DNA from 3 places in the Hymenobacter sp. M1-2 genome. Region 3 is predicted to be linked to each of the others. Evidence: riboswitches for the same ligand, from Rfam matches in the RefSeq annotation. Region 3 holds a riboswitch; each other region holds the start of a gene.
The links. A riboswitch is a leader RNA that binds a small molecule or an ion and turns the genes downstream of it on or off. The one in region 3 is predicted to bind S-adenosylmethionine.

Region 1 (10,365 bases), on a different contig from region 3:
GACCTGCTGGACCGCGTCGGCCACATCGACGAAGAGCTGGAAAGCCTCAAAGCCCTCAACCTGCTCGTCGACCGTGACGATGAAGGCTACCTGCTCCAGATCTTCACCAAGCCCGTCGAAGACCGCCCCACCGTCTTCTTCGAAATCATCCAGCGCAAAGGCGCCAAGAGCTTCGGCAAAGGCAACTTCAAAGCCCTCTTCGAAGCCATAGAGCGCGAACAAGCCCTCCGCGGCAACTTATAGGCCTTCTCTGAATAACAAAAAGCCCCGCCACGTGAGGTAGCGGGGCTTTTTGTTATTCAGAGAAGGCCACAGTTAGAGCCAGCGCTATGGCTAGAAACTAGCTCCCCTCCTTTTTGAAGGAGGGGTGGCCGAAGGCCGGGGTGGTTGATGTCGTTGCTGATGTTGTTTAGTGGCAACGTCATACCTGGTATTCCACGCACAAGCGGCAACGAAGCTCATGTTTGCTTGAAGTGGTTGGCGCCTAACAATTACAACCCAACGAGCCGGTATTGCGGCATATGCTCTAGCCCCGGAGGGGCGGCATATCGGTAGAAGAACTACTGTAACAGTAGATAAAGCCCCCTCGGGGCGACACTAAATCGTTGAACGGTTTGTGTCGCCCCGAGGGGGCTTTAAAACAATATTTCGGGCCACCAGGGCTACCGATATGTCGCCCCGCTGGGGCTAGCCTGTAAGATTATTAAAACTCTGCCACGTCAGCACGCGAGATGCTTCGGCTAACGCCTCTGCGGAACGCTCCTCTTTCCTGCCCTACTTCAGCGGCGCCGTCGTCAGGGGCGTAACCGGCGTGGTGGCCGGAATGCGGCCTTGCTCCCGCGGCATGGATACGTTGGGCAGGCGCGGCAGCACGTAGCGGGCAAAGTAGTCGGCCTCGTCGAGCAGCGGGTAGCCGGAGAAAATGAAGGCGCGGAAACCCATGTCCATGTAGCGGTTGATTTTCTCCACTATCTGGTCCGGGTCGCCGACGAGGGCGCCGCCAGCGCCGGAACGGGCCTTGCCAATGTCGGTCCAGAGCAGTGGCTCCACGAAGCCTTCCATGTCGGCGTGCTCACGCAGCTGGTTCTGGCGGTGCACCCCCATCGACCACGAATCCTGCGCCCGGCTCTTGATTTCGGCCCCTTTCACCGCATCGAACTTCGACATCAGCTTCTTGGCGTAGGCGCGAGCCTCGTACTCCGTTTCGCGCACAATCACGTGGATGCGCAGGCCAAAGTCGATCTGCCGGCCGTGGCGGGTGGCGCGGGCGCTCATGTCCTGCATGGTTTCGTAGAGCATTTCCTCCGTCTCGGGCCACATCAGGAACATGTCGCAGTACTTGGCGCACACCTCGCGGGCGCCTTCGGAAGTGCCCCCGAAGTACAGCAGTGGCCCGCCGTTCTGCTGGTAAGGCTTGGCCGGGTCCGAAGGCATATCGAACTGGTAGAGCTCGCCCTTGTGCACGATGCGCTCCTGCGTCCAGGCTTGGCGCAGAATTTCGATGGTCTCGGCGCAGCGCTGGTAGCGCAGCTCCGGGTTTTCGCGCAGGCCGGGCAGGTCGGAGTTGATGATGTTGATGGTGAGTCGGCCTTCGAGCATGTGGTCGAGCGAGGCCAGGGCGCGGGCCAGCATGGGCGGGTGAATTTCGCCGGTGCGAATGGCCGTGAGCAGGTTGATGCGCGAGATCTGCGGGGCGATACCCGCCGCAAACGTCATTACATCCTGACCCACGGTGTAGGAAGTGGGGAGCAGAATATTAGAGTAGCCCAACTGCTCGGCGCGCAGTGTGATGTCGCGGCAGTGGGCCCAGGAGCTACGGTAGGCGCCGTCGAGCACGCTCAGGTACTGCGTGTCGCCGCCGCAGAGGTCATCAAACCAGGAAATTTCGGCCACCCGCTGCGGAGTACGAACGGGCACGGTGGTAATGGGCAGGGAAAGGGACATTGGTTGATGTGCTGATTTCTTGATGTGCTGATGTGCTGATGTGCTGATGGGTTGGAGTCGCCCGTTTTGGCAGTTAAGGTTTTACGGTTTCGGGGAAATACGCGGGGCGGGGGTGGTTTTTTTGCGCGTCAGAAAATACAAACCTAGTCCCACCACGGCGGCAATACCGACGTCGCGGGCTTCGTGGGCGGCGCTGTTGGAAAGCAGCCACAGGCACAGCCCCACGCACAGTACCGCCACCGCCCCGCCGCCCCACACCTGGAAAGGCGCTGGTGACGCCGGGTGCCGGCGACGCAGCACGGGCAGCGCCGCGCAAGTCAGGGCAAAGTAAGCCAACCGGATGATGGTGCTGAGCGTGAGCGCGTAAATAAAGGTGCCGGACACGGCCAGCGCCAGCTTCAGGCCCGCCGACACCAGCAGGGCCACGTGAGGCGTGCGGTAGCGCGGATGCAAACGCCCAAACACCGCCGGAATCTGTCCCCGCTCCGCCAACGCAAACAGCAGACGCGGCCCTGTGAGCATAAGCGCATTGAGCGTACCCAGCGCCGTCAGCAGCGCCGCCACCGCAATAAACGCTCCCCCGGCCGGCCCCAGAAACTGCTGGCTGGCATCGGCCAGCGGCCTTTCGGAGGTGGCCAGGCCAGGCAGCGTCCCGATGCACACCACCTGCACCGCCACGAACAGCACCGCCACGGTGGCAATGGCCGTGAACAAGGCAAACGGCACCGTGCGCTGCGGCTGCTGAATCTCGCCGGCCGGAATGGCGGCCACATCGAAGCCCGAGAACGTGAAGATGAGCAGCAAGGCGGCACCGGAAAAGCTGGTATAGGTGGGCGGCACGGCAAACGAAAACGCCTGCCAGTCCACGAAAAACAGCCCCACCACCGCAAACAAGCCTAGCACCAGCAGCTTGCTCACCGTGAACAGATTGTTGACCAGCGAAGCCGTCCGCACGCCCACCCAGTTGATGGCCGTCAGCCCGCCTACCAACGCCGCCATCAGCCCAAACCGGGGCCAACCCTGCGCCACGGCGGGCCAGAAGTAGGCGGCGTAGCTCACGAGTAAGTTGCAGATGGAAGCGAAGCTAGCCAGGCGCGAAAGCCACAGCAGCCAGCCTACCTCAAAACCTACCAACGGTCCAAACGCCTCCCGGGCGTACAAATACGGCCCGCCCGTACCGCTAAAGCGGCTGCTGACTTCGGCGAAGCACAAAATAATGAGCGTGACCACCACCGCACTCACCCCGTACGCCACTAGGCTGTAAGCCCCTACCAGCGCGTATAGCTTAGACGGCAGCCCCAGAATGCCGGCCCCAATGGTGATGTTGATGATAAGGGCCACGAAGTCCCAGCGGCGAATGCCGCGGACCAGGCCCGCGGGCGTAGCAGCAGTTGTGACGGGAACGGGCATGCAGAAGCTTGTAGAGACGAAAGACACGTGGCGCGGCCACCATTCCGAGCAGGCTGGGCTAGAAACGGCAACAACAACACAGACTCTTTTTCGAAACTCCAGAAAGCGGCATGCGGAAGCGGAGCGCCGTAAAGCAGGAGGAATAGCGCCCAAAACAGGCTTCCTAAGCAGCGGCTCCACGGCAAATATAGGCGGCGCGGCCCGCTTGCGCACCCGGCAGCGACGCGGTCGGCCCAACGCCCAATCGCCCCGACCACCGCAATGAAGCGGCCGCCGGGGCGACGACTCCGGCGCCGCGCAGGCCCGGAGTAAAAGAGCAAACCATGAGCCGCCAACTGACCGGCTTTCGCGCACCCACCTACTTGGCGCAAAAGACTCCGGCCCGGCATCTGCCCCGCCTCCTCACCGTGCAGCGGCTCGGCAACGGGCTGGCGGCCCAGGTTTGAAGAGTTAAAGCAGTTTTGCAAGTTTTGCAAGTCTGTGCCGTACCACTCCATAGCCCAGGGTTTAAACCCTGGGCTAGGTAGGGCTTTAGGTCAGCACACTGTTTGGAAGAATGCTTTAGTTGGCCGTGAGAGCGGCTTGCTCACCACGCGAGCGAACCTGCTGCACGATGGTCCAGGCGCCATCTATTTCGAGCAGACCCAGAAAATCGACGGTAGACTGGCCAGCCTCGCCGCTTTCTACCCGTGCGATGGCGGCCGTGCCCTGCACGTCGATGAACACGATTTTACCTAGTGCCCGCGGCGTTTGAGCGGCCTGGGCGGGCTGCGCCACGAGGGCTCCGCGTCGCACGCTCAGCAGCTGGGCCTGGGGCAGCAGGTTTTTGGCCACAGCCACCGAATCGGAGCGGGCCCGGCCGAGCAGGTAGTCGCCGAGGGTTTGCTCGATGCGGGCCAGCTGGCACTTGGTGTGGGCGGTGAGGCGCTGGCCGAAGGAGGCCGTGGTGGAGGCGAGCAGCAATACGCCTAGTAGGAAGGAAGCTTTCATGATCTTGAATTCAGAGGTTGATGGGAGACTGATTGAAAAGGCACTGCCGGAAACAGGAGTGCCGGCCGGAGGAGCATGGGTCTGAAGCATATGGGAAGTCGTTTACTTGAACTGGCACAAAGGTGAAGGACCCGCTCACGCCAGAAAAGCGAAACGTTTTCAGCCTCATGGTGAAGAAATTTCAAGGTCGAACTTGGCCCAACTCACGAGCTGGCCGGTTTACATTTGCGCACCAGCTACCCCTCATGGAAATAAGACACCTGCGCCTCGTGCGGGCCATTGTAGAAGACGGCAGCCTCGCCAAGGCCATCGACACGCTGCACCTGACGCCTAGCGCCCTCAGCCACCAGCTCAAGGAAGCCGAGCAGCAGCTCGGCGCCCAGATTTTCTACCGCATCAACAAGAAGCTCGTGCTCACGCCCGTCGGCGAAAAGCTCCTGCGGGCCGCGCACACCATTCTGGCTGAGCTGGACCGGGTGCAGGCCGAAATCAAGGAGCTGATGGGTGGCGAAATCGGTCAGATCCGGCTCAGCACCGAGTGCTACACGAGCTACCACTGGCTGCCGGGGCTGCTGAGAAACTTCCGCCAGGAATACCCGCACGTGGAGATAGTGCTCAACATCGAAGCGACCCAACAGTCGTTTGCGCGGGCCCTGCTCAGCGGGCAGGTGGACGCCGTTATCACCAGCAACCCCATCGACGACCCGAATCTGGAGTACGTGGAGCTGTTTCAGGACGAGCTGGTGGCCGTGGTGCCCGCCGGCCACGCCTGGGCCGCGCGGCCTTACGTCACGGCCGAAGATTTCCGGGATGAGAGCCTGATCATCTATTCGCTGCCACTGAGCTCCGTCACGGTGTACCAGCAGGTACTGGAGCCGGCAGGCGTCACGCCGCGCAAGGTGCTGCCGGTGCCTTTCACCGAAGCCGCTATGGAGCTCACCAAAGCCGGCATGGGCGTGAAGGTGATTGCGGCCTGGGCGGTCCGGCCCTACCTGGCCTCGGGCGAGCTGCGCGCCGTGCGCATTAACTCCACGGGCCTGCACAAGCGCGAGTACGTGGCGCGACTTAAAAACAAGAAACAGCCCCTGTTCTTCGACTGCTTCATCAACTCGCTGAAGCAGGAAATGCAGTTCGACAACGTGCTCATCTAAGCACCTAAGTTGTTTCTACTGCGCCTTAAACCAGCCTCATGTCTTCCGAATTCCGCTTTCTTTTCCTACTCGCCAGCCCCCGCGAAGCCGGCAACAGTGAAATCCTGGCCCGCCACGCGGCGGGCTCTTTACCGGCTACCGCCGCACAGCGTTGGCTACGGCTAGATGACCATCCGCTGCCGCCCTTCGAGGACCTGCGCCACGCGCCGGCGCCCGGCACCTATCCCGCCCCGGAAGGGGCCGCCGCCACGCTGCTCGAAGCCACGCTCTGGGCCACCGACATTGTGGTAGTAGCACCCCTGTACTGGTACGCGCTGCCCGCCCCCGCCAAGCTCTATTTCGACCATTGGAGCGGCTGGATGCGCGTCCCGGACCTCAACCTCCGGCCCCAGCTAGCCGGCAAAACGCTACACGCCATCGTGAGCAGCAGCGGCGATGCCCCCGAAGCCCAGCCCCTGCACGACATGCTCCGCCTTACCGCCGACTACATGCGCATGCACTGGGGCGGTATGCTGCTCGGCAACGGCTCCGCCCCCGGCGACATCCGCCGAGACACTGTAGCCTGGCAAGCCGCCACAACTTTTCTGTAGAAGTGCCGCCATCGGCCGCTGCTTAGGAGGCGGGCTCGCTATTCGGTCTTTGGTGAGCGAGTTCGCGATTATCAAAGCACGACTTCAAATGAGGAGTACCTTGCGAAAAAAATATTCAAGGGCCCTCCAAAATTGGAGGGCCCTTGAATATTTTTTTCGCAAGGTACTCCTGGGATAAGCTTCTGCTGGAGTGGATGGCCCTGTGCCAAGCGCGACGCGGCGTATGGCGCACTGCCAATTTTTACCTTATGGGAGGTCGTGTTATACAAACCTAGAGCCGCTAGGAAGCTGCTTCGCAATATGGGTGAGCGGGTAGCATTAGTCAGGGCGGTGGAAAGCCGCCTGCCCGGTACGCGACATGCTTTGATCCTGCTTTACTAGGACGGGCTCAATGGCAATTTTTGAATAAAATTTGGGCGTTTGAGGAATGCGGCTTTACCTTTAGCCCATCAATTCTTTCCCCACAAAGGATTGTTTTTATACAGAGGCGTGGAGAGACAGGCTCTATGAAACGCCGGCAACCCTCGGATCATCCGAAACGGTGCCAACTCCTGACCATATAAAAACACGTTGCTGTGGACACCTCCGCCAACAATTCTGCTCACCTTTTTTGCTTTGTGGCTACGCCGCAAATGAGCTATGCCCAAGCCGCCGTCTGTAGCACGGAGGTAGTGGGTTGTTGTTGCTGATCCACTCCTCCATTTCCGGCTGCCGTGGGTTCCGCACCTCCTCGTTCGGGAGCTAATACATGCGCGGTCTTAAGGCTTGGGCTCTGCTATTGGCGGTAGCATATATGCTCCGCCCAACCGGCCTGAATCTTCTCGGCTCTGGTGTACCCTCTCGAAACTGAGTGCGGCTTTATCCCGCGTTCTGGCTGCGCCCTAACCGTTTCACCGACGAGTTAGCTATCTTTCCTTCCCTCCCTCTTTCTGTATTTCTAGCCGCCAGCACGCTGTCGGTGGCTCAACCTTCTTGCACATGAACAAACTATATCTCTTCGCGTTGCTGACGCTACTTTTTGCCTGGCCGACTCAACTGCTGGCGCAAGCCCAAACGGCTACCATAACCGGCCGCGTGACGGACGCGGGCACGGGGGCCGGCCTCACGGGCGTAAACGTGGTAGTGAAAGGCACACGCACCGGCACGGCTACCGACCGGGAGGGCAATTTCAGCATCAACGCAGCATCCGAAAGCGTGCGGCTGGTGTTCAGCCTCATCGGCTACCAGTCGGTGGAGCGCGAGGCTGCGGCTGGCACGCCGGTGAGCGTGGCACTGGCCGAAGGCGGCGTGCTGACGCAGGAAGTGGTGGTGTCGGCGAGCCGGGTGCCGGAGAGCATTTTGAAGTCGCCGGTGACGGTGGAGAAGCTCGATGCGCGCAGCATTCGGGAGACGGGTGCGGCTAACTTCTGGGACGCCCTCAACAATGTGAAAGGCGTGGACCTGGGCACGCAGAGCATCAACTTTAAGTCGGTGAACCTGCGCGGGTTTGGGGCCAACAACAACACCCGCGTGGTGCAGTGGCTCGATGGCATGGATACCCGCTCGCCGGGCCTGGGCTTCGGTTTCGGCAACGTGGCCGGGGCTTCGGAGCTGGATATCGACAATATAGAAGTGGTACCCGGCGCGGCTTCGGCCCTCTACGGCCCCGACGCCCTCAACGGCATCGTGCTCACGACCACCAAGGACCCATTTGAGTACCAGGGCCTGAGCGTGCAGATTCGCAACGGCCTCAACAACGTGAACTCCTCGGCCGTCGACAACCCCACGCTGCTCACCGACTACGCCATCCGCTACGCCAAGTCGTTCAACGACCGGTTTGCCTTCAAGGTGAATGCCGCTTACTTCGATGCCACCGACTGGGTTGCCAACGACGCGCAGGACCGGCGCGACCGGGGCCGGGCGGCCGGCTTCGAGCCCGGCACCCGCGACACCAACCCGCTCTACGACGGCCTGAACGTTTACGGCGACGAATTTGCCAACGCCATCACCATCGACAACGCTATTTCGGCGACTTCCGCGCTACGCGGCACGCGCGTAACGCGCACCGGCTACCGGGAGCAGGATTTGCTGGACACCGACGCCGAGAACCTGCGTTTGGGAGGCGCCCTGCACTACCGCATCACCGATAAGCTGGAAGCCATTGGCTTGGTGAACTACGGCAAAGGCAACCTGATTCAGACCGCTGGACAGCGCGTGTACTACCCCGATTACGAGCGGACTCAGGCCAAGCTGGAGCTGCGCGCCGACAACTTCTACCTGCGCGGCTACACCACGCAGCAAACGGCCGAAGGCTACGGCACGGGCACCGTAGCTCGCGCCCTCAATAACGCCTACAGCTCCAACACCACCTGGGCCAAGGACTACGTGGCGGCCTACGACGGCCAGGTGCCCGGCATAACGGCTGCCAACACGGCCGTGGCCCGCGCCTACGCCGACCGGAACCGCCTGCAACCCGGCACGGCTGCCTTAAACGAAGTAAGGAACACCGTCGCCAACACGCTCAACACGGAAGGCGGGGCCCGGCAGGTTGAAAACTCCGACCTGTGGCACGCGGAAGGCATGTACAACTTCAAAAACCAGTTCCAGTTCGTGGATTTGCTGGTGGGCGGCCACTTCCGGCGCTACAACCTCGAATCGAACCGCACACTGTTTCCGCTCGATGCCGAAGGGAAAGAATATACGGTGGAGGAATATGGCGGCTACGTCCAGCTGGCCCGCACCTTCCCACTGGCCGAGGACTTGAGCCTACGCCCCACCTTCGCCGCCCGCTACGACAAGAACGAGTATCTTGACGGCGGCTTCACGCCTCGCGGCTCGGCGGTGCTGACCTTTAAGACGCACAACCTGCGCGGCTCCTACCAAACGGCTTTCCGCAATCCTTCGCCCGGCAACTTGTTCGCCTACAATATCACTCCTACTGGCCTGAGCGAGCTAGGCGGCACCGAGCTGATTGCCAACCGCGCCAACCTCTTCGACAACCCAGCTTACACCGAAGCTTCCGTGCTGGCCTATCGCACCAGCAGAAACCCAGCCGATTTGGTGCAGTACACGCCAAAGGTCATCGAGACCGAGAAAATAGCCACCTGGGAAGTGGGCTATAAGTCGGTAGTGGCGCAGTCGCTATTCGTGGATGCCTTCTACTTCCACAGCCGCTACTCCGACTTCATTGCCAACCAGAATTTCATTCAGCCCATCAATGGCAACGTAACGGACCTGGCTGAGCCTCAAACCTCCATCCGCTACCAAATCAACCTCAATAAAGCCGACGAAATTTTGGTGAACGGCGTGGGCCTGGGCGTGGATTATGCTTTCCCGCGCGGCTTCCGCCTCAGCACCAACTACACTTACCAGGAAGGCAAGGACAAGAACACCGGCAAGAAGCTCTCCGACCCCGAAGTGACAGCCAAAGGCCGCAACTTCTTCAACTCGCCCGAAAACCGCACCAACGTATCCTTCAGCAACGCCAAGCTCACTGACCACGTGGGCTTCACCGTCACCTGGCGCTGGCAAGACCGCACCTGGTGGGAGCAAGGTTTCGCCGGCGATACCTGGATTCCCGCCTTCCACACCTTCGACGCGCAAGTTTCCTACCGCCTGCCCGAGCTGAAATCGACCGTGAAACTAGGCGGCTCCAACCTCTTCAACCGCTACTACAGCCAGGGCTACGGCCTACCGCAAGTCGGCGGCCTGTACTACGTGTCCGTGGTGCTGGAAGACCTGCTGAAGTAGGGCCTCGGGGCCTCACCCCCTAGCCCCCTCTCCTAGGGGAGAGGGGGAACTAGCTTTAAAGCTAATTTCTAGCATCCCTCCTTTTTGCAAGGAGTGGTGGCCGCAGGCCGGGGTGGTAAAAATCGTTGCACGACTACTAACACTAGCCTTCTAATTCACTTAACCCACCCGCTCATCAACCACCCCTAGCCCCTCCTTGAAAAAGGAGGGGAACTAGAATCTAGCTTAGAACTAGTCCCCCCTCTCTGAAGGAGAGGGGGCTAGGGGGTGAGGCTCCCACCATGCTCAAATCCCTAACTACTTTCGACGTCGTCGTGCTGCTGTTCTTTCTGGCCCTGATGCCGTTGACGGGGCTGTTGTTCAGCAAGAAGGACACTTCCGAAAATTACTTTCTGGCGGGCCGGTCGTTGCGGTGGTGGCAGGTGGCGGGGTCCATTTTCGGCACCAACGTCAACTCCTTCCACCTGATCGGGATGCTGGGCATTGGCTTTTCGGTGGGCCTGGCGCAGAGCCATTATGAGGTGCTGGCGCCGGTGGGCGCGCTGCTGCTG
Region 2 (10,365 bases), on a different contig from region 3:
GAACAGGGGCCGCTGACGGCCGTCGATGGCACCCCTACTTTTGTCCCACGTCAGGAACTGCTGGCTGAGAGCATCCGCCTGCTCGATCTAGCCGCTGAGACGTTGGCAGCTAATCCTCCCTCGGCCGAGTTCAACACTACGGTGCTAGGCACGGCCTTCAACCTGCCCAATACTGTGCAAGCCTACCGTGCCCGCTTCAACCTGCGAGCCGGCAACTACGCTGCTGCCCTCGCCGCCGCTAACCTTGTCAACCTGTCTGTACGCTCCGAGTTCACCTACTCAGCTCAAAATCCAAACCCAGTATTTCAGTTCACTATTCTAGCGGGCACCAACTTTCGCCCTCGCGAAAACTTTGGTTTGTCGGCTAATCTGCTGGAAGTTGGCGACGGCCGCTTGGCTTTCTACCTGACCGGACCCGTGGTGCGCAATACAGAAAATGGAAGTACCGACAACATTCGGTCGTTGGCTGGCTTCTTTGGCACAGTTAGCACATCTATTCCGGCATACCAGCCCGATGAAATGCGTCTAATACGGGCTGAGGCCAATTTACGAGCTGCTACCCCTAACATTCCTGCTGCCTTGGTTGACATCAACGCCGTGCGTACCCAGGCTACTGGTGACTTGTTCAACGTCCATGCTAACCTACCTGCTTATAGCGGTCCGCAAACAGTAGAGTCCTTGCTGCTAGAAGTATACAAGCAGCGCTCTGCCGAACTGTTTCTGAGCGGGCAACGACTGGAAGATAGCCGCCGCTTCGGCCGTCCAACCCCACCAGCTAATTTAACGGAGCGCAACCGTAACTTTTACCCTTACCCCCAGCAGGAGCGTGTAAACAACCCCAATACACCCGCCGATCCTGCGATCTGAGTTGCTTTGATAGACTGAAAACGTCATGCTGAGCGCAGTAAAAGCACATGGCCTAGTTCGCTGGAAGTGTATTCCAGTAACATGGTCGAGTGCTTAGTCCTGCGTCTAGCATGGCGTTCTTCTTGTTACCGTATCTTGATTTTGCTAACGCGAAACTTCTGGGTGATAAATAGTGCCTCGATCTTCACTTGGAGCGATACCCTTCATAACTTTTCACATCGCCCCACTCCACCCCATGCAAACCACTACCCAAGCCGCTGTAGAAACCACTGGTGCGATGCCGTTGGCTGAGGCTTCGCAGCCGGCGCGCCTCGTTTCGCTTGATGTGTTTCGGGGGCTCACTGTGATGGCGATGATATTGGTGAATAACCCTGGCGACTGGGGCCACATTTACGCGCCGCTGGAGCACGCGCACTGGCATGGCTGCACGCCCACGGACCTCATTTTTCCGTTTTTTCTGTTCATTGTGGGGGTGAGCATCGTGTATGCGCTCGACTCGGCGCGGCGGCAGCCAGCCACGCACGGCCGCACAATGGCGCGGATTCTCAAACGCTCGGCCATCTTATTTGGCTTGGGGCTGTTGGGGGCGCTATACCCGAAGTTCGAGTTTGATACAGTGCGGATTCCGGGAGTGCTGGCGCGTATCTCGTGGGTGTTTCTGGTGTGCGGGGTGCTGTTTCTGAAGACCACGCGCCGGCAGCAGCTGGGGCTGCTGGCGTTGGTGCTGGTGATCTACAATGTACTCCTGCAAGTGGTGCCGGTGCCTGGCTTCGGTGCGGCCAATATTGAAGCCGGTACCAACCTTGGTGCTTGGCTGGATAGGCTCGTCTTCACCGAAAACCACCTCTGGAAAAGCAGCCGCACCTGGGACCCGGAGGGGTTGCTCGGTACATTGCCCGCCGTGGGTACCGGCCTGCTCGGGATGCTGACAGCCCAGTGGCTGCGCCGTAAAGACGTGGAGCCAGCTGCGCGGGTGGCGTGGCTGTTCGTAGCTGGAGCCGGGGTCATCATTCTAGGAATGATTTGGAATAGCTGGTTTCCCATCAACAAAAGCCTCTGGACCAGTTCCTACGTGCTCTACACCGGCGGCCTTGCTATGGCTTCCTTAGCTGGTCTTTACTGGCTTACGGACGTGCAGGGCTACCGCGGCTGGTGGACCAAACCCGCCCTAGCCTACGGGGTCAACGCCATTACCGTATTCTTCCTCTCTGGCATCGTCGCCAAAACGCTCAACTTTATCAAAGTGCCCGGTGCTGATGGCACTCCGGTGGCTTTGAAAACGTGGATGTACACTACCTTCTTTACACCTTATTTAAGCCCCATCAACGCTTCTCTAGCCGGTGCCATCACGTGCGTGCTTATCTGGCTGGGCGTGTTGTGGGTGATGTACAAGAAAGGCGTGATTATTAAGGTCTGATCACGGATTAGCACGGATTTTAACGGATTGCACGGATTTTGTGGACGATTAAAACCAGCAGGACTTGCCTTATGGCAAGTCCTGCTGGTTTTGGCATATTTAGACGGAATTAGTGTCGCCCACGAAATCCGTGCAATCCGTTAAAATCTGTGCTCATCCGTGATCCGAAAGTCGTGAAATTCGCTTAAATCCGTGCCAATCCGTGATCAGAAAGAATAGCCCGCGAAATCTTGGCGGAGTTTGGTTTTGAGGAGCTTGCCGGTGGCGGTGTGGGGTAGCTCATTCACGAATTCTACGGCGTCGGGTTTCCACCAGGTGGCTACTTTGCCGTCGTAAAAAGCCAAGAGTTCTTCCTTGGTTACGGTGGCGTCAGGTTTGCGGACGACGATTAGCAGGGGCCTTTCGCTCCATTTCGGGTGGGGCACGCCGATGACGGCGGCTTCGTCTACTTGGGGGTGGGCGACGGCCAGGTTTTCCAGTTCGATGCTCGAAATCCACTCGCCGCCTGATTTGATGACGTCTTTGGAGCGGTCCGTAATCTGTACGAAGCCGTCGGGGTCGATGGTGGCGACGTCACCGGTGCGGAACCAGCCGCTGGCGGTGAGTTGGCCTTGCGTTTCGGCGCGGAAGTAGTCGGCCACGACGAAGGGGCCGCGCACGAGTAAGTCGCCGAAGGCGTGGCCGTCGTGGGGTAGGGGGTGGCCGGTATCGTCCACTATTTCCAGGTCGATGCCGAAGATGGCGCGACCCTGCTTGGTTTCAATGGCGAACTGCTCGTCTTCGCTGAGCTTAAGGTGCTTGGTTTTGAGCGTGCAGACGGTGCCCAGCGGCGAAGTCTCCGACATGCCCCAAGCGTGGCGGATCTGCACGCCCAGCTCCTCATCGAATGCTTTTAACAAAGCTGGTGGGCACGAGGCGCCACCCACAATCATGCGCCGGAGCGTGGTGAATTGCAGTTTTTTCTCCCGCATAAACGTCAGCAGCCCAAACCAGATGGTGGGCACGCCAGCCGTAAACGTGACCCCTTCCGTCTCATATAGCTCGTACAAGCTAGCCGCGTCCAGGCCGGGGCCGGGCAGCACGAGCTTGCAGCCATTGAGCGGCGCCGCGTACGGAATGCCCCAGGCATTGACGTGAAACATGGGCACCACCGGCAAGACGACGTCGCGGGCCGAGCAGTTGAAACAGTCGGGCAGGGAGGCGGCGTAGGAGTGGAGCAACGTGGAGCGGTGGGAGTAGAGTACGCCCTTGGGCTGGTCGGTGGTGCCGGAGGTGTAGCAGAGCGAAGACGCCGTATTTTCGTTGAACACGGGCCACTCGTATTCCGCCGACTCGGCCGCCAGCAGGTCTTCGTAGCAGCGGAGGTTGGGCAGATTACTGGTCTCTCCTTCCGGGGTTTGGGGCATGTGGGCGCGGTCCGTCATTAGCACCCAGTCTTTCACCAGCGGGCAGTGCGACGCCAGTTTTTCCACCAGGGGCAGGAACGTAAGATCGAAGAAAATTACGCGGTCCTGGGCGTGGTTGATGATGTAGACGAGCTGCTCGGGAAACAGGCGCGGGTTGATGGTATGGCACACGGCCCCGCTGCCCGACACCGCATAATATAGCTCCAAGTGGCGGTGCGTGTTCCAGGCCAAGGTGCCCACCCGGTCGCCAATACTCACGCTCAGACCAACCAGCGCATTGGCCAGCTGCTTGCTGCGCTGGCTCAGGCCAGCGTACGTGTAGCGGTGCAACACCCCCTCGGGCAGGCGCGACACAATTTCAGTATCAGAATGCCACTTGGCGACGTATTCCAGCAGCCCTGCGATGCGCAGAGGCTCGTTCATCATTAATCCTAGCATGGGAAGAGCGTTGGTGGGCCTTTAAGCTAGGAATTTGTACCCGTTATTCCACGTAAGATTCTCTGCTCCCATTGCCTGACACTGCGAATCTCTGCGCCTAACCCTGCGAAACACTGAGAGAAACAAAAAAGCCCCGACCATTAGACCGAGGCTTCTCGAATGAGGCGGAATAAGCTTTAACTGGCCCGCCCAATTTGCGTAGCAGCCGGCACTTCAATGAGTTGACCAGTTTTCACGTCGTAGATGTAGCCGTACACCGGAATGGTGGCCGGTACCAGCGGGTGCTGCCGAATACGCTGTACGTCATCGACCACGCTTTGCTCTAGGTTTTTGAAGGTGAGGAAAGCAATGTGGCGCGCTTCCGTCGAACCGGGACCCTGGCCGACATCATGCCAGCCAGTTTCATCGACGGTGGCCGTTTCCAGGCTGTTAGCCAGCAGGTCGCGGATGATGTCGTCGGTGAAAAGCGCCATGCCGCAGTCGGTGTGGTGGATGACGAAGAATTCCTTGGTGCCCAGCAGTTTGTAGGAAATGACCAGAGAGCGAATGGCGTCGTCGCTGGCCCGGCCGCCAGCGTTGCGGATAACGTGGGCATCACCTTCGGCCAGACCAGCATACTTGGCCGGGTCGAGGCGGGCATCCATGCAGGTGAGAATGGCGAAACGGCGAGCCGGAGGCAGCGCCAAGCCGCCTTTTTCGCCGAAGCTGGCTTGGTACTGCTGATTGGCGTCGAGAACTTCCTCTAAAATCTGGCTCATGAAAAACTGGTTTGGAATGGCAGAAAACGGGTGAGTTTAGGCTAAGCGGGTAAGGGCTGCGCGGCGGGCCAGTCGGTAGGCACTTGGGCAATGTGTTGCACGTAGTTGTTGAAGGTGTTGAGCGCCACCACCCCAATCAGCTCCACAAGGGCCGCTTTGCTGTAGCCGGCCGCGAAAAACTCGTCGAGCGTTTCCTGCGATGGGTGGCCGTTGTTGCCGACGATGCTCAGCGTCAGGGCCGCCAGCGCGTTGAGGCGGGTATCGGTGCTGCTGGCGGTGCGCACGGCAATGGTTTCTTCTTCGGTCAGACCCTGGAGCTTACCGACGGTGGTGTGGGCGGCCACGCAGTAGTCGCACTCATTGGCTTCGGAGGCGGCCAGGTATATCGTTTCAATTTCGCGGCCGCTTAGCTCGCCTTGGCTCAAAGCCGTACCGAAACCGATGGACCCATTGAGAGCCTGCGCCGAATGGGCGAAGGTGGCGTACAAGTTGGGCACGAAACCCAGCTTGCCGCGCAGGCCATCGAAAGTGGCTTTGGCGCCCTCCGGGGCCTGCTCACGGGTGAGTACTTGCAATTGATTGCTCATGAAGAAAAAGTAAAAGTGTGAATGGAAGAGAAGGCGAAAAGGCCCTCTTCGCAGTTCACGCGCGGCAGCTACCATGGACCTCTTCTCCAACTTCTGCCACCCAGCTGTGCAGCCGTACGGCCGCGTTTGCTTCAGGCAAGCACGCTAAGCACCAAGGCACATAAGGCCAAGGCTTAACCCGAAAGACAGAAAAGAGGAAAGGCGCGGTAGCGGGAAAACGCGATACGCAGTCAGGCAAGCAGCCAGTGCTGGAGCGCTTCAGGGCTGGACTAGCCTACCGTAAGCGCAAACTGGAAGAGGAAACGTGTGGGTCCTTCAACAACCACTCCCGGCCGGACACGCGACGCAACAACACATTCGCAGGCTAGCAACGAGGTGGGGCGGTAGGGCAGGGGAGGGAAAGAAGGTGTCCACGGCAACTTGTTTTTATATGGTCAGGAGTTGGCACCGTTCCAGCTTGTCACTGGGGGTTGCCGGCGTTTCGTCGAGCCTGTCTCTCCACGCCTCTGTATAAAAACAATCCTTTTATAGGTAAAGAATTGGTGCTCAAATGTAGTAGATGAATTTCAATAAAGCCACATAGCCAAATTGTTAAGAAATCGGGGCTTAGAATTGCGTGATGAGAGCTTAGACCAACTGCTTGTTTTGAATCTTGTTACGACTTGCTCAGTCAGAATTTTCCAGCCCCGGAGGGGCGGCATATCGGTAGCCCACGACAGCACACTATCTCCTAAGCCCTGTAGGGGCGACACTGGTTTAGGCCCTAATGGCGTGTCGCCCCTACAGGGCTTGTTCTTTCTCTTCTCGCTAAATACTACCGATATGTCGCCCCTCCGGGGCTGGAAGAATGTCAATAGTGTAAGGCTTGCCCGTACACAGATTGTGTAGACGTTTGTTCTACTTGACCACCGGGGACAGCGCGTCCTGACATGCTGAGTGCAGCCGTCGCGCTAGCATCGGTTACGACATTAGCCAGATGCTTCCTGCACTCGGCATGACAGGGTGCCGCCACATAATCTCAGAGAAAACGCAGCGGCCCGCAGAAGAATATCCTCCGCGAGCCGCTGCGTTTTTGGGCTGTAGAACCTCTTGGAAAGTTATTCCTCTACCGTTGTTTCTACAGTTTGCTTCTGCACCGGTCGCACACTTTCCAGCGTCACTTGCAGCACGTTGGTGCGCACGTTCAGCTCCGAGATTTTATTGTTGCGGCGCGTGGGGTTCACGCGGTTGGTAAGCACGATGCACATGATTTCCTCCTTGGGGTCGACCCAGAAATAGGTGCCCGTGTAGCCGGTGTGGCCGTAGCTGAGTGGCGAGGCGCTTTTGGCGGAGTTCACGGCCGGGTTGGTGGCGGGCCGGTCGAAGCCGAGGGCGCGGCGGTTGTCGGGGCAGAACTGGCACTTGGTGTACTCGGCCAGAGTTTCGGACTTCAGTATCTGTTGGTTGCCGTAGCGACCGTTCCAGGCGTAGAGCTGCACCAGCTTGGCCAGGTCGTTGGCGGAGCCAAAAAGGCCGGCGTGGCCGGAGAGGCCGCCGAGCAGAGCCGCGCCTTCGTCGTGTACGGTGCCGTGGAGCTGGCCGTGGCGAAACAGCGAATCGTACTCGGTGGGGGCAATGCGGCTGAGCGGGAAGCGGCGCGTGGGGTTGTAACCGAGTGTGGTGGCGCCCAGCGGCCGGTAGATTTCGTCGGTGATGAACTGGTTGAGGGGCTTGCCGCTGGCGGATTTCACGAAGCGCGGGTATAGAATGAATGACAAATCGGAGTACACATACCCCGGCTTCTCATTCAGCGGCGACTCGGCAATGGCTTTCACAATCCGCGCTGGGAAGTCCTTGCGCGCCCACAGCTTGGGGCCCGCGTGTAGCGGGAAGCGGGCCGATGAATCGGGGCGGAAGTAGCGGCGGCTTAGTTCCGAGGGTTTGGTGGTGGACACGTCCTTCGCGTCGGGGCTTTTGCCGAACAGAGCGTTGAAGATGCCGCGCGGCTTGGTGTAGTCTTTCCAGAACGGAATCCAGGCTTTGAGGCGAGCTTGGTGGGTGAGTACGTCGCGCAGCTTCAGGTCTTGCTTGTTGGTGCCGGCCAGTTCCGGGAATAGCTGGCCCATGGTCATGTCGGGATTGAATTTGCCTTGGTCCTGGAGCCGCATAAGGGCCGGCAGTGCGGCGGCTACCTTCGTCACGGAAGCCAAGTCGTAGAGGTCGGTGTTGCGGACGGCGCGGCTGGGTTTGCCGGCCTGCGCGGGGGCATCGGCAAAGGAGTGCGTGCCGTAGCTTTTGCGCATCACCACCGTGCCGCGCCGGGCAATGAGCACCTCGCCACCGGGAAACGCACGAGCCGCAATGGCGCCGTTCATGATGGAGTCGACGCGGGCTTCGAGGTTGTTGTTCATGCCCACGGCTTCGGGCTGGCTGTAGCGCAGCCGAATGCCGCCTTGTGTGGCTAAGCCCTTGCCGTAGCTGTATTTGTCGCTCACCGTCACGGGCAGGTGGCCGCTGGCCGAGATGCCGCCGAAAATCACCTCTGCCGCCACGTCCTGGGCGTTTTTACTTTCTTGGTAGGCCATGACCACGGCATCGGCGCGGTCCAGGTCCCGGATTTTAGCCACGGCGTACGCTGAGCCAAACACCGTCACGATGAGTTTTTGGCCCTTGCTGCCCATTTCGCGCAGCAGCACGTTGGTTTCCGGGCTCACCCCGAAGTTGGTGGCGGGCAGGCGGCCGAGGTTGTTGACGCCAATCAGCACCGTGTTGTAGGCTTTCAGCGTCTCGCGCATTTGCGTCAGCTCGTTGAGCGAGGGTGCGGCTGGCAGCCAGAAGTGGCGCACCGGCGCGTAGTCGGCCACCATGCGCTGGAAGTCGGTGGTGTCGCGGGTGCCGATGGTGAGCGTGGCGAGGCGCAGCGTATCGAGGCGTTGCAAGGGGAGCAGGTTCTTCTCGTTGCGCAGCACCGTCACGCTTAGCTCGGTGAGGCGCTGGCTCAGGTATTGGGCGTGGGGCGTGTTGAGGTCGGCGGTGATATTCTGGAGGTCGATGGGGCGGTATTTGTTCAGGCCGGCCCATTCTTTCAGGGCCAATACTTTGCGGCAGCGAGCATCAATGTCAGCCTGCGAAATCCGGCCGCTGTCGATGGCGGCGCGCACCATTTTCAGGGCCAACGGCACGTTTTTGCTGAACTCCAGAATGTCGTTGCCGGCTTCGAGGGCGCGCACGTCGGCTTCGCCGGGCGGGTACTTCGAGATGACGCCCTTCATGTTCATGGCGTCCGTGAAGATGATGCCCTCAAAGCCCAGCTTCTGCTTCAGTAAACCCGTCGTGATGGGCCGGGAGAGCGTGCTGGGCAGGCCGGTGGTGTCGAGGGCCGGAATATTGAGGTGGGCCACCATCATGCCACCCAGCCCGCGCGCCATCAGGCTCCGAAACGGGAACAGCTCTAGCGTATCAATGCGCCGCTTGTCGATGCGCAGCAGGGGCAGGGCCAGGTGGGAGTCGGTGTCGGTGTCGCCGTGGCCGGGGAAGTGCTTAGCCACGGCCAGCACGCCCGCATCCTGCATGCCTTTCATGTAGAGGTAGCTCTTTTCGGTCACGTTCTGGCGGTCTTCGCCCCAGCTGCGGAAGCCGATAACGGGGTTGGCGGCGTTGTTGTTGACATCAACCACCGGCGCGAAATTGACGTGCATGCCCAGGCGCTTGAACTGCGCGGCTACTTCGGTGCCCATGTCGTAGAGGAGCTGGTTTTCGCGGACGCCCCCCAGGCTCATCTGGTAAGGAAACCGCACCACGCTATCCAGGCGCATGCCCACGCCCCATTCGGCGTCCATGGCCACCAGCAGCGGCACTTTGGCCTGGCTCTGGTAGCGGTTTAGGAGCTTGCTTTGCCGCACTGGCCCGCCCTGAAAGAAGATGAGCCCGCCCACGCCGTACTGCTGCACCAGCGCCGTCACGGAGTCCTCATCGATGCGCTTGCGGTTGGAGTAGGCGGCCACCATAAAGAGCTGCGCCACGCGCTGGTCGGGCGTGAGCGTCGCCATCACCGAATCGACCCAGCGGGACTTACGCAACTGCCCGACAAACGGCACCGGCTGGTTGCGGCGCTTCGGGGCCGGCTTGGCTTTGGCGGTAGTCTTGCTAGCCGCCGTGCCCTTTTTCGGTGTGGCCGCTGGGCGTTTGGCTACGGAGGCGGGTTGGCTCCGGGAGGTTGCGCGGCGGCTTACGGCGCGGGTGGTTTTCTTCTTGGACGCGGGCTTGCGGCGGCTTTGTGCGGCGCTATCGAAGGGGCTCAGCAACACCAGCAGCAGCCACAGAAACGGGAGAAAACGGGGGGTAGGCAAGGACAGGAGAGGATGGGTTGGGTGGCGAATTTACGGGAATACGGGTCTTTTGTGTCAAGGAAAAGGAGCTGTGGCAGAAGCGCCGTATCTGCGTACGCAATCCATTCACTGCCAGAAACTCACTACCACACTATAACCGCAAGCCAAAAGCCCACCTCATCACCCACAGACACGCTGGAACAAGCGGACGAAATTGCCACCGATGATGCCGTTGATATGGTCGTTGGAATAGTTGCGGCGGGCTAGGCCTTCGGCTAGTGCGCTTAGGCGGTTGGGAGCGTTAAGGGCGGCTACGCGTACGTGTTGCACGGGCCATTCGGCGCTGGGATTGCCGTTGTTTAGCTGCTGTACCCGCGCCATGCGGGTTTGTTCAGCAGTGGCATCGAGCTGGTCAAGGCCGCCGTCGCTGCCGAAGCCTACCTGGGTGGGGCCGATGAGTTGCACGGCGTGGTCAATGTGGTCAAGTACGGTGTCGAGTGAGGCCGTGGGGCCTGCGGTGAGCCAGGTCGTTAGGTTGAACACGCCGAAAAAACCACCGGCTTTGCCGAGCGCCCGTATCTCGTC
Region 3 (10,365 bases):
AATATTTGCCAAGCTTAGTTCCGCCACTGTTGCCACTGCCGCTGCTAGCAGAAGCAGTCGTCGTCGTGGTGGCGGTGGCAGTAGTATCAGCAGAAGCAGTGGCAGACGCCCCGCTGCTAGCTGACTCCATCTTGTCGTAGGCCGTGGTGTAACGCGTGCGGAGCGCCTCAATTTCCTGTCGGCGCGCATCGTCGTACTGGTCGGCGTATTTATCTACGGCCGCCACTTTGGCGTCGAAGTCGGCCTTGAGCTGGGCAGTTTCCTGCTGAATATTACCTCCGGCCTGGGTGGCCGCGGCATCAGCTTTGGCTTCGGTGTCCGAAACGAAAGTCTTGAAGTCGTTGTACGCCTGGTCACTTTCAGCCGAAACCTCTTTTTTTTGGTTGGAGGAGCAACCGGTCTGGGTGAAGGCAACGCCGCCCATCAGCAACGTGGCCGATAGCGCGTGGAGGGTGAGAGCTTTCCTGAACATGGCATCAAAAATCTAAAGACAACATATAGGCCCGCCACTACATAGTAGCTGGCTCTGGCACGCTTAACGCAGCCCAAACGCTCTAGGTTGCGCCAATGTGGCTTGCCCAACGGCTACCGACGACGTTTTATCTTTGAATTTCATCTCTTCCCGGCTCGCTGTGCCCGCCTTTCCACTACTTCCGCCCACACCTATCTCCCTCCTCGATTTGCCCGCCCAGCACGCGCCCATCCGGGAAGAGCTGGACGCGGCCCTGCGCCAAACGCTCGATGAGGCAGCCTTCATTCAAGGGCCCGCCGTGGGCCATTTTGCGCAGGAGCTGGGCGAATACCTGGGCGGCCCGCACGTAATTCCCTGCGCCAATGGCACCGATGCGCTGCAATTGGCGCTGATGGCGCTGCGCCTGTCACGTGGCACCGAGGTCATCGTTCCGGCCTTCACGTACGTGGCGACGCTCGAAGCCGCTGCCGTGCTTGGTCTGGTGCCCGTGCCGGCCGAGGTGCGCCCCGACACTTTCAACCTCGACCCGCAGGCCGTGGCCGCCGCCATCACCAGCCGCACCGGCGCCATTGTGGCCGTGCATCTTTTCGGGCAGTGCGCCGACCTAGAAGCCCTGCGCCAGGTGGCCGACCAGCACGGCGTAGCCCTCATCGAAGACAATGCCCAGGCCATCGGGGCTACATTCCGCCCCAGCCACGGCGGCACCTGGGTGGCCGGCACGGTGGGAGAGGTGGGCACTACGTCGTTTTTTCCGAGCAAAAACCTTGGCGGCTTTGGCGATGGCGGAGCCCTCTTCACCCACGACGAAGCTCGCGCCGCCTATCTGCGTCAGCTTGCCAACCACGGCCAGACCCGCAAATACCACCACGAGCACGTAGGCCTCAATTCTCGCCTCGATACCTTGCAGGCGGCTCTGTTGCGCGTGAAACTGCGCCACCTCGACGCCTGGACCGCCGCCCGCCAGCGCGTAGCTGCCCGCTACGACGCCGTGCTAGCCGATACTCCCGGCCTTACCCCGCCGGCCCGCGACCCACGCAGCACCCACGTCTTCCACCAATACACCCTCACCACCGCGGACGAGCCCGGCCACCGCGACGCGCTGCAACAGCACCTACAGCAACACGGCGTACCCAGCATGATTTACTACCCGCTGCCCAACCATCTACAGCCCGCTTACCAGTACTTGGGCTATCGCGCAGGTCAGTTTCCGGTGGCCGAGCGGCTGTGCCGTACAGTGCTGTCATTGCCCATTCATCCCACTCTGACGGATGAGCAGGTGGCGTACGTGGGTGAGGTGCTCAGGGAGTTTTCCATCGAATAGTTTGGTCTATAATCTCGTGCGGTAATCTTAGGCTACAGAAGTGCCTTGGGACGCTTCAACACATTTCTAATTACGATTTTGTGCATACCAGCCGGACTTGGTACCCCTTGTGACTTAGCTCGCACCAATGTGTCGCGCGTATACGGTGTGCGCGGAGAAGCCGGTGTTTTTTCGGAGCTTGCCAAACTGTTTATTGCTCCCGAACCCCGTTTCCCTTGGCTGATTCTTCTGCCGTTCGTTTTGCCATTTGCGGCGTAGGCCACATCGGCCACCGTCACGCTGCCCTCGTTTCGCGCCATCCCGGCGCCCAGCTCACCGCCCTCATCGACATTCGCCCGGAGCTGCAAGCGGGCTTGGCCGCCGAGTTTCCAGGCGTACCCTTTTTCCTTTCACTCGACGAATATCTGCTACACGGGCCAACGGCCGATGTACTGACGGTGGCTACGCCTAATCATCTACACGCTCCGCAAGCCATTCAGGGCCTGCGCGCCGGCTTGCACGCGGTGGTAGAAAAACCCATTGCCTTGCGCAAGCGCGATGCCGAAGACCTCGTGCACACCGCCTTGCAAACGGGCCGCCTCGTGTTTGGGGTGATGCAGAACCGCTACTCGCCGCCCGCCGCTTGGCTCAAGCAAGTCTACGACGAAGGTCGCCTCGGCAACATCTACCTCGTTCAGATCAACTGCTTCTGGAACCGCGACGCCCGCTACTACCGGCCCGGCGGCTGGAAAGGCACTCAGCAGCAAGACGGCGGTACGCTCTTCACTCAGTTCAGCCATTTCGTGGACCTGCTTTATTGGGTGTTCGGGGATATAGAGAACATTCAGGCCCGCTTCCGCGACTTCAACCATGCCGGCCTCACTGAGTTCGAAGACAGCGGCCTCGTCACGTTCGATTTGGTGCGCGGGGGCAGCGGCACGCTCCAGTACAGCACCGCCGTCTGGGACCGCAACCTCGAAAGCTCCCTCACCGTGGTGGCCGAGCATGGAAGTCTGCGCCTCGGCGGCCAGTATATGGACCAAGTAGCCTACTGCCACCTCAAAGACTACCAGCTCCCCGCGCTACCGCCCACCAACCCCGCCAACGACTACGGCCCCTACCAAGGCTCCGCCGCCAACCACGTGCAGGTGATAGAAAACGTGGTGGACACCGTGCAAAAGCGCAGCTTCGCAACCACTAATGCGCTGGAAGGCCTAAAGGTGGTGGAGATTATTGAGCGGGTGTATAGTTTGAGGTAAGAAGCAAGACGTTGCGTGATGAAGAGTCGTATATTCCGGCAACATGGCCACCTTACGTATCTTCAGACCCGACTCGCCAGCCTCTGCCAACACTTTCGGGTAGAACAGCTATATCTGTTTGGCTCGGCCGTAAAGGGCCAGTTTGACCCCGATACTAGTGACGTAGATGTGCTGGTAAAAATGTTGCCCGCGTCGCCGGTGGAGCAAGGAGAAGCCTTGCTGCAACTCAGGGAAGAATTGGAGAAACTGTTCCAACGCAAAGTCGATTTGCTGACGCCGGGCGCATTGCGCAATCCGTATCTGCGAGAGGAAATAGAGCGTACCAAACGCCTGGTGTATGACATTTCGCGGCCATAAGTATCTGTTTGATATCCTTCAGGCCATTGAATAGGCGGAAGAGTTTGTGCACGATATTCCCGACTTCGCCGCTTATCAGGCAGATCGTAAAACCCGTAGCGCCGTAGAACGCCAATTAGGCATTGTGGTGAGGCAATGAATCATTTACGCCGGGTGTGGCCCGAGGCCGAATTGCCCAATACCAAGCAGATGATAGATTTTCGGAATCGGCTAATCCACTCGTATGATAATATTGACGACGTTATCGTGTGGGCTATCTTGAAAAAACATCTACCAGTGTTGAAGGCCGACGTGCAGCGCCAGCTAGGGGCCGATGAGTGAAAGCAAAACTTGAACCGTGTCTACTGCCGAAGAGCAAGCCCGTACCGAACTGCACACCTGGCAGCGCAAGATGCAGCAGCCTCCTTCGCTGCTGAACCGCTTGGCGCGGCGCGTCCAAACCCGGCTGAATGCATTGCTGCCAGAAAAAGTACACGCGGCCATCACGGCGGCCATCAAGCAAATGGTGCGCGGCGTGCTGTTCGGCTCCGCGCATACTACGCGCAAGCCCGTGGAGGATATTGCTCTCGCGGAGCGGGAAGACGCCGTGCGCACGCGCGTCCGTGTGTACCGCAACACGGCCGCTGCGGAAGGAGCCGTGACGGGCGCGGGCGGCTTCCTGCTCGGACTCGCCGATTTTCCGCTGCTGCTTAGCATCAAGCTCAAGCTACTCTTCGACATTGCGGCCCTCTACGGCCACGACGTGCGCGACTACTCCGAGCGTCTCTACCTGCTGCATGTGTTCCAATTGGCCTTTAGCAGTCAGCACACCCGCAACGACATCTACCAGCGCCTCGCCGATTGGGACGCCTACCGCCACACCCTCCCCAGCGACGTGCACGAGTTCGACTGGCGCACCTTTCAGCAAGAATATCGCGACTACATCGACCTGGCCAAAATGGCCCAACTGGTGCCCGTCATCGGGGCTCCCGTTGGGGCCATTGCCAATTACCGCCTCCTCATTCAGCTTGGCCACACCGCCATGAACTGCTACCGCATGCGCTGGTTTGCGGCTGAGGCTACCGCTTCTCCTTCCACCTGAACAGAGGAAAGAAGGACAGGTCATAAAACCCGAAAAAGCCCCGTCAATCACTTGACGGGGCTTTTATCATTGCGGCTGAACTTAGCTTTTGGCTTTGCGGTGGCCTTTGTGTTTCTCGGCTTTCTCAGCGCGAAGCTGGGCGTATTTGGTGTACTGGTCGGCCGTCAGGATTTGCTGGAGCTTCGCGTCGTATTGCGCTTTGCTGGCCTTCATTTCCTGGTGGCCTTCGCGGCGCTTTTTCTTGTCGGTAGTGGCGGCGTACTGGGCGCGCTTGGCTTGCATCTCCTGGTAGCGGGCCAGGTGCAGTTCGCGCACTTGCGCCGTCTGGGCGGGCGTGAGGTTGAGCTTTTTAGTGAGGCTCTGGGCGGCGTGGTCGGCGCGCTGCTGGGGCGTTTTCTGCGTCTTAGCGGCGTGGTCCGTTTTTACTTTGCGCTCGGCTTTGGCGGGCGCCACTTGCGCCGATGCTACACCAGCCGAAAGAGAGAAAGCAGCGAGAAGAACGAGGATTTTTTTCATGGAAATGTTTGAATTGTTGAATTCGAGAAGTCGGAAAAGAAGCATGGCTAAGCAGTATTTTGTGCTTCTGAGTGTGATTAGGCAACTCAGGTGCCAATTTTTGTGCCCGGTGGCTTTTCTGTTGAAAATAAAAAAAGTCAATTATGAGATTAAACCTTCGTGTCCTCGATTCATCGGGGCCAGATGGGCGGGAATATGCAGCTCAGGAGCACTATTTGTAAATGCGCGAAGGCTGCGCTTACCTTTGACGCACCAATTCTTTACCGACGAAGGATTGTTTTTATACAGAGGCGCTGAGAGACAGGCTCTACGACGCGCCGGCAACCCTCGGATCATCCGAAACGGTGCCAACTCCTGACCATATAAAAACAACAAGCCGTGGATTCTTTGCCCCGCTTTTCAGCCCGTTTCGTACTCTCTGCCTCGCTGTGCGTGTCGGCTAGCTGTTGTTGCCCGGGCTGTTGTAGCTAGCCTTCCTGTAGGTCAACTTCAGACCGTGTGAGTGCGCTCCGAAGTTGGTGGCTAAGGCCTGTTAAGGCCCTTTCTTTCCCTCGTTTTCTTTTTTGGCTTCGGCCTGCCAGGCGTTTTACGCTCCGGTTCCGCGTGCGGCTATTGCGGCGGAACGGTGTGTGGTTCAACAATTCGTGAAGCCGAGGCTTCATGACACCTCTTTTTATGCTGAAAAAATCCTTGGAACTGCTGCGGCAGGAAGCCGCCGAAACGGGCGCCAACACCCTCAAACGAACCCTGAACGGCTTCAACCTCATCACTATTGGCATCGGCGTCATTATTGGGGCCGGCTTGTTTTCGCTCACGGGCATCGCGGCCGCCAACAACGCCGGCCCGGCCGTGACTCTCTCGTTTGTGGTGGCTGCCGTGGGCTGCGCGTTTTCGGCGCTGTGCTACGCGGAATTTGCTTCTATGGTGCCGGTTTCGGGCTCGGCCTATACTTATGCCTACGCTACCATGGGTGAGCTGTTCGCCTGGATTATCGGCTGGGATTTGGTGCTCGAATACTCGGTAGGCGCGGCGACGGTAGCCATTAGTTGGTCGCAATACCTGCTCAAGTTTCTCAGCAAATACGGCATCATTCTGCCGCCGCGGCTGGTGATGTCGCCGTTTGAGACGGCGCAGTTGGCCGATGGCAGCATCGTGCATGGCTTCGTCAATGTTCCGGCCATGCTCATCGTGCTGGCTATTACGCTCATCATCATTCGCGGCACACAGGGTTCGGCCTGGTTCAATGCGCTGGTCGTGACGCTGAAGGTGGCGGTGGTGCTGGTGTTTATTGCGCTGGGCTGGCAGTACATTGACCCGGCCAACTACCAACCCTACATTCCGCAGAATACGGGCGTGTTTGGGGAGTTTGGCTGGAGCGGCATTCTGCGCGGGGCGGGCGTGGTGTTCTTCGTCTTCATCGGCTTCGACATTGTGGCCACGATGGCGCAAGAAACGAAGAACCCGCAGCGCAACATGCCCATCGGCATTATCGGCTCCTTGCTGATTTGCACGGTGCTGTTCGTACTGTTCGGCCACGTCATGACTGGCTTGGCCAACTACACCGAGTTCAAAAACAGCGCCGCGCCGGTAGCCATTGCCATCGAAAAAACGCCCTACGCCTGGCTTTCTTCGGCCGTGATTCTGGCCATCATCATCGGTTATACTTCCGTGATTTTGGTGGATTTGCTCGGGCAGAGCCGCGTGTTTTTCTCGATGGCGAAGGATGGGTTGCTGCCGCCGGTGTTTGCGCGCATTCACGAGCAGTTTCGCACGCCGTTGCAATCGAATCTGCTGCTGGGCCTGTTCATTGCGCTTTTCGCCGGTTTCGTGCCGATTTCGGTGGTAGGGGAGATGACGAGCATCGGTACGCTGCTGGCTTTTGTGATGGTGTGCGTGGGCGTGCTCATCATGCGCAAAAAAGAGCCGAACGCGCCGCGCGGCTTTCGTACGCCGTTGGTGCCTTTAGTCCCCATTCTGGGCATTCTCACCTGCCTGCTCATGATGGTGTCCTTGCCCGGCGAAACGTGGCTGCGGCTGGCTGTGTGGCTGGCTATCGGCTTGGCCATCTACTACGGCTACGGCAAAAAGCACAGCAAGCTGCGGCAGGAGCAAGGACGCTAGAAACCGGCTGCTACGGGAGTTTCCGGCGAAGTCTGCCGTAGCGCCTTCATCGAAATTGTAGCTAGCTCAAGTTGCACAACAGCCGCGTAGCGGCAACAGGTTTGTAGCCTCTGGTTGGTCTGGGGTGTAGCACCGCGTAGCGGTGCCAGAGACGCCAGCCGATCTGGCACCGCTACGCGGTGCGGGCTCGTTTTAGGGTTGTTTTCTACAAACCTATTGCCGCTACGCGGCTGTTGCACAACCCGGATTCGTTAAGTCATTACGGCTTTGCGTGGCGCTAGCCCCGCTCGCTTGCCGCAAGTAGAGTGGAAAGCGCTTTATTAATTTATTAAAGAGAGTTGTTTGTGCTGTTTTCAGTTTTTCATAAAAGACAGCACAAGCTTGCCGACTGGGCGAACTAAAGTTAGGCGCGTTTCAGCAGCTTTTGCAGCACTTCCCGTACCTGCGGCTCCGCGTTGGTGAGTAGAAGTAGGCCGCCATACAAGGCCGTTAGCAGCGTGGAACGCAGCAGCATTGTGATGAACAGAGAGTGCACAAAGGGCACCAGCCAGGCGGCCAGGCCGGCAGCGGCAGCGAGCAGCAGAATAAGCGGCACACGCTTGTCGAAGGGCTGTAAGCCGAAGCTGCGCCACACAAACCAGGTGCGGGCCGTGTTGATGGTGACGAGAGCCGCGGCAGCGGCCACGGCGGCGCCCGTCAGGCCCATCCGCGGAATCAGTAGCAGGTTCATAAGCAACGTAGCGCCAGCCAGCGAGGCATTGAATAGCAAATCGTAGCGGTAGCGCGGCGACGTGACAACAATAAGCCCGTTGACACCCGTGATACCATCGAAGAGGCGGCCGGCCAGCAGAATGAGGACAGCCGTGGCGCCGCTGGCGTAAGTGGGTTTCATCTGGGCGTAGATAAAGTCCAGGTTTAAGGCGATGCCAAGCGCCAAGTAGCAGCCCAGAACTGTATTGAGGCGAGTGGTGCGCTGGTAGAAATCGGCCATGCGGGGCAAGTCGTGGTCTTTCCAGTACTCGGCCAGTAATGGAAAGGCAATCTTGTATAGCGCCCGAAAGGGCAGCACCAGTGCCGTGCTAATAAAAAACGCCACGCTGTAGATGCCCGCCCCGTCGAAATTCACCATCGAGCCCACCATCAGCGAATCGACGGTGGTGATGATAACGCCCGACACGTTGCCGAGCAGCGCAAACGCCCCGAAACTGAGCATCTCGCGCATGGGCCGAACACCCAGCACCGCGCGCGTGGGTCGCAAGTGCAGCTCCCCAATGAAGGCCGTGTACACAATGAGCAGCAGCCCCACACTACTACTCGCGCCGATGTACCAGAGCACGTAGCCGTGGAAGCTGAGGTAGCCACCGCCAAACAGCAGAGCCCCAACCGTAATGAGCAGCCGCAGAATGATTTCCTGAGCGAAAGAGGAAAACGCCGTGTGGTAGAGCGACTTCAGATAGGCATCCTGGAGATTGAGCAGTAGCGTGAACAGGGCCAGCACCAGCCCCCACACGTAGTATTGACTGAGCAAGTCCGCATCCTCTAAGTAGAAACTGAGCACCAGCGGTTTACCCACCAGATACAGCGCCGCCACCACCGAAAACCCAACCAGCGGCACGCCCAGCAGAAACGGCAGAAACCCGTGGTGCCCCGTCTCGCGCTGCCGGAAATACGGAAAAAACCGCACCCCCATATTGCCAAACCCGAAAGCCGACATCTGCGCGAACATCGTAGCCAAGGCCACTAGCACGCTGGTAAGGCCTATCTGGTGCGGTTCCAGCACCTTGGGCAGCACCAGCACCGTATTAACGAAGCCCAAGGCCAGCCCCGCGTAAGAAATAACCGTATTGCGCAGCCCTTGCCGCCGAACGATGCCCAATTGTACTTAGTGCTTAGTTGTCAGTGCTTGGTGCTTAGTTGTTAGTGCTTAGTGGTTAAGGTTTATGCTGATGCCAAGCAAGTCTACTACAAACCCCTAAACCAGGCACTAAGCACTAACAACTACGCACTAAAGAAACAATGTCCTGGCCGTTTACGAAGGCCGTATTGCGGCTGCGAAGGTACTGCATCAGTTCGGCGAACTGGCGCGGGCCGGTGGTTTCATTGGTTGGGTCGAAATGGTCGTTGTGCCAAAGCAGCGTACAGACGCCGCCGAACCGCTCAATTTCTTGGAACATGGGCCGCAGCGCTGGCAGTATTTCATCGGGTGCTAGCTGCAAGTAGTTGAGATGATGCAGTGTGGCATCCATCACGTTGAGCGGAATTTCGAGAAAAGTACACGCCTCGCCCCGCTCAAAATTGAAGGGATAAAAAGGCAAGCAGTAAGAATTGCGAAATCCAAAATGCTCCGCGAAGCCCAGCGTGGAATCGTAGGCGAAACTGACTTCATCAAGTATACTGGGTGTACGCTGGGGCTCCCAGTACAGATAGTGAAACCGGTTGCCAAGAATGGAGCCAGGAAGTTGCACCCGTTCCCGCTGCAAGCGTTGTACATCCGTACTGGTGCCAATGCTACCGTGCACGGCTAGCTCACAACCCTGTTCGGCTAGCACTCTAATCCGCCACTGCAGAGCTGTAGAGGATAGTTTGTAGTCGGCATTGGAGGTGCCGTTGGGCGCTTTATGGTGGTTAGGTAGAAAGAAGAACGTGCTTTTAGCTCTGTGCTCAGCCACCGTCTGCTGCACCAGTTCCAGGTTGTCCCAGGCGTCGGGCAGGGTATAATGCCGTTTGAGCAGCTTGCCGAATTTCAGCCATTCGCGGCCCTGCCAGGCGGCTTTGGCGGGAGCTTTCCACGCGCTGCGCAATTCGTCGATATCGTGGGTGATGAAGGTGGCGAAAGGCGCATCGCTGGCCCAGCGGCGCAGCGTTAGTGGCTGACCCGTGGCATGTTCTACAGCCGTCTTTAGGATGTCGAAGTAGTAATTTACCAGCGGCTTCGTCACGAAGCCATATTGCTGCTGCACACTGGCGGCGTAGGGAAACCGACCGTGTCGGTCACGCTCCTCCGAAAAATATTCCTGCCAGCCGCTGAGCAGGTAGAAAGCAGCAGAAACGAGGTCAGCGTGCAGATAGGCGCGGCGCTCGGGCAGTAGTTCCAGCAGCGGCAGTTCCAGATTAGGATCGAAGAAAACCGGCAGAGTCTGGCCTTGCCACTCGCGCAACGTTGGAGCAGCGGGGTAGGGCTGCTCCCGCGTAAAGAACCCCGCCGAAGCCTCAGCTATTTCAATTTGTGCCTGGCTGCCCGCGTAGGCTGTGCTCACGT

Region 1: another riboswitch for S-adenosylmethionine. It lies ahead of ACYSMN_RS00835 (TonB-dependent receptor); the one in region 3 lies ahead of ACYSMN_RS06005 (amino acid permease).
Region 2: another riboswitch for S-adenosylmethionine. It lies ahead of ACYSMN_RS20850 (carboxymuconolactone decarboxylase family protein); the one in region 3 lies ahead of ACYSMN_RS06005 (amino acid permease).

The regions. Positions count from the first base shown of each region.
Region 1 is NZ_JBTYZO010000001.1:178,579-188,943, reverse strand. Features, by position in the region: gene hppD (4-hydroxyphenylpyruvate dioxygenase) at 1-243, shown strand, start outside; gene ACYSMN_RS00865 (LLM class flavin-dependent oxidoreductase) at 775-1,944, opposite strand; gene ACYSMN_RS00860 (APC family permease) at 2,026-3,354, opposite strand; gene ACYSMN_RS00855 (hypothetical protein) at 3,678-3,800, shown strand; gene ACYSMN_RS00850 (nuclear transport factor 2 family protein) at 3,916-4,344, opposite strand; gene ACYSMN_RS00845 (LysR family transcriptional regulator) at 4,590-5,495, shown strand; gene ACYSMN_RS00840 (flavodoxin family protein) at 5,534-6,085, shown strand; SAM riboswitch class I at 6,560-6,651, shown strand; gene ACYSMN_RS00835 (TonB-dependent receptor) at 7,064-9,814, shown strand; gene ACYSMN_RS00830 (SLC5 family protein) at 10,096-10,365, shown strand, end outside.
Region 2 is NZ_JBTYZO010000025.1:44,547-54,911, reverse strand. Features, by position in the region: gene ACYSMN_RS20870 (RagB/SusD family nutrient uptake outer membrane protein) at 1-867, shown strand, start outside; gene ACYSMN_RS20865 (acyltransferase family protein) at 1,103-2,284, shown strand; gene ACYSMN_RS20860 (3-(methylthio)propionyl-CoA ligase) at 2,491-4,128, opposite strand; gene ACYSMN_RS20855 (beta-class carbonic anhydrase) at 4,305-4,886, opposite strand; gene ACYSMN_RS20850 (carboxymuconolactone decarboxylase family protein) at 4,928-5,473, opposite strand; SAM riboswitch class I at 5,897-5,990, opposite strand; gene ACYSMN_RS20845 (serine hydrolase domain-containing protein) at 6,571-9,801, opposite strand; gene ACYSMN_RS20840 (dipeptidase) at 9,961-10,365, opposite strand, start outside.
Region 3 is NZ_JBTYZO010000004.1:189,730-200,094, forward strand. Features, by position in the region: gene ACYSMN_RS05970 (DUF6565 domain-containing protein) at 1-472, opposite strand, end outside; gene ACYSMN_RS05975 (DegT/DnrJ/EryC1/StrS family aminotransferase) at 633-1,793, shown strand; gene ACYSMN_RS05980 (Gfo/Idh/MocA family protein) at 2,009-3,031, shown strand; gene ACYSMN_RS05985 (nucleotidyltransferase family protein) at 3,050-3,388, shown strand; gene ACYSMN_RS05990 (HepT-like ribonuclease domain-containing protein) at 3,524-3,709, shown strand; gene ACYSMN_RS05995 (EcsC family protein) at 3,726-4,469, shown strand; gene ACYSMN_RS06000 (DUF4890 domain-containing protein) at 4,551-4,985, opposite strand; SAM riboswitch class I at 5,263-5,354, shown strand; gene ACYSMN_RS06005 (amino acid permease) at 5,661-7,106, shown strand; gene ACYSMN_RS06010 (lipopolysaccharide biosynthesis protein) at 7,510-8,982, opposite strand; gene ACYSMN_RS06015 (DUF7033 domain-containing protein) at 9,098-10,365, opposite strand, start outside.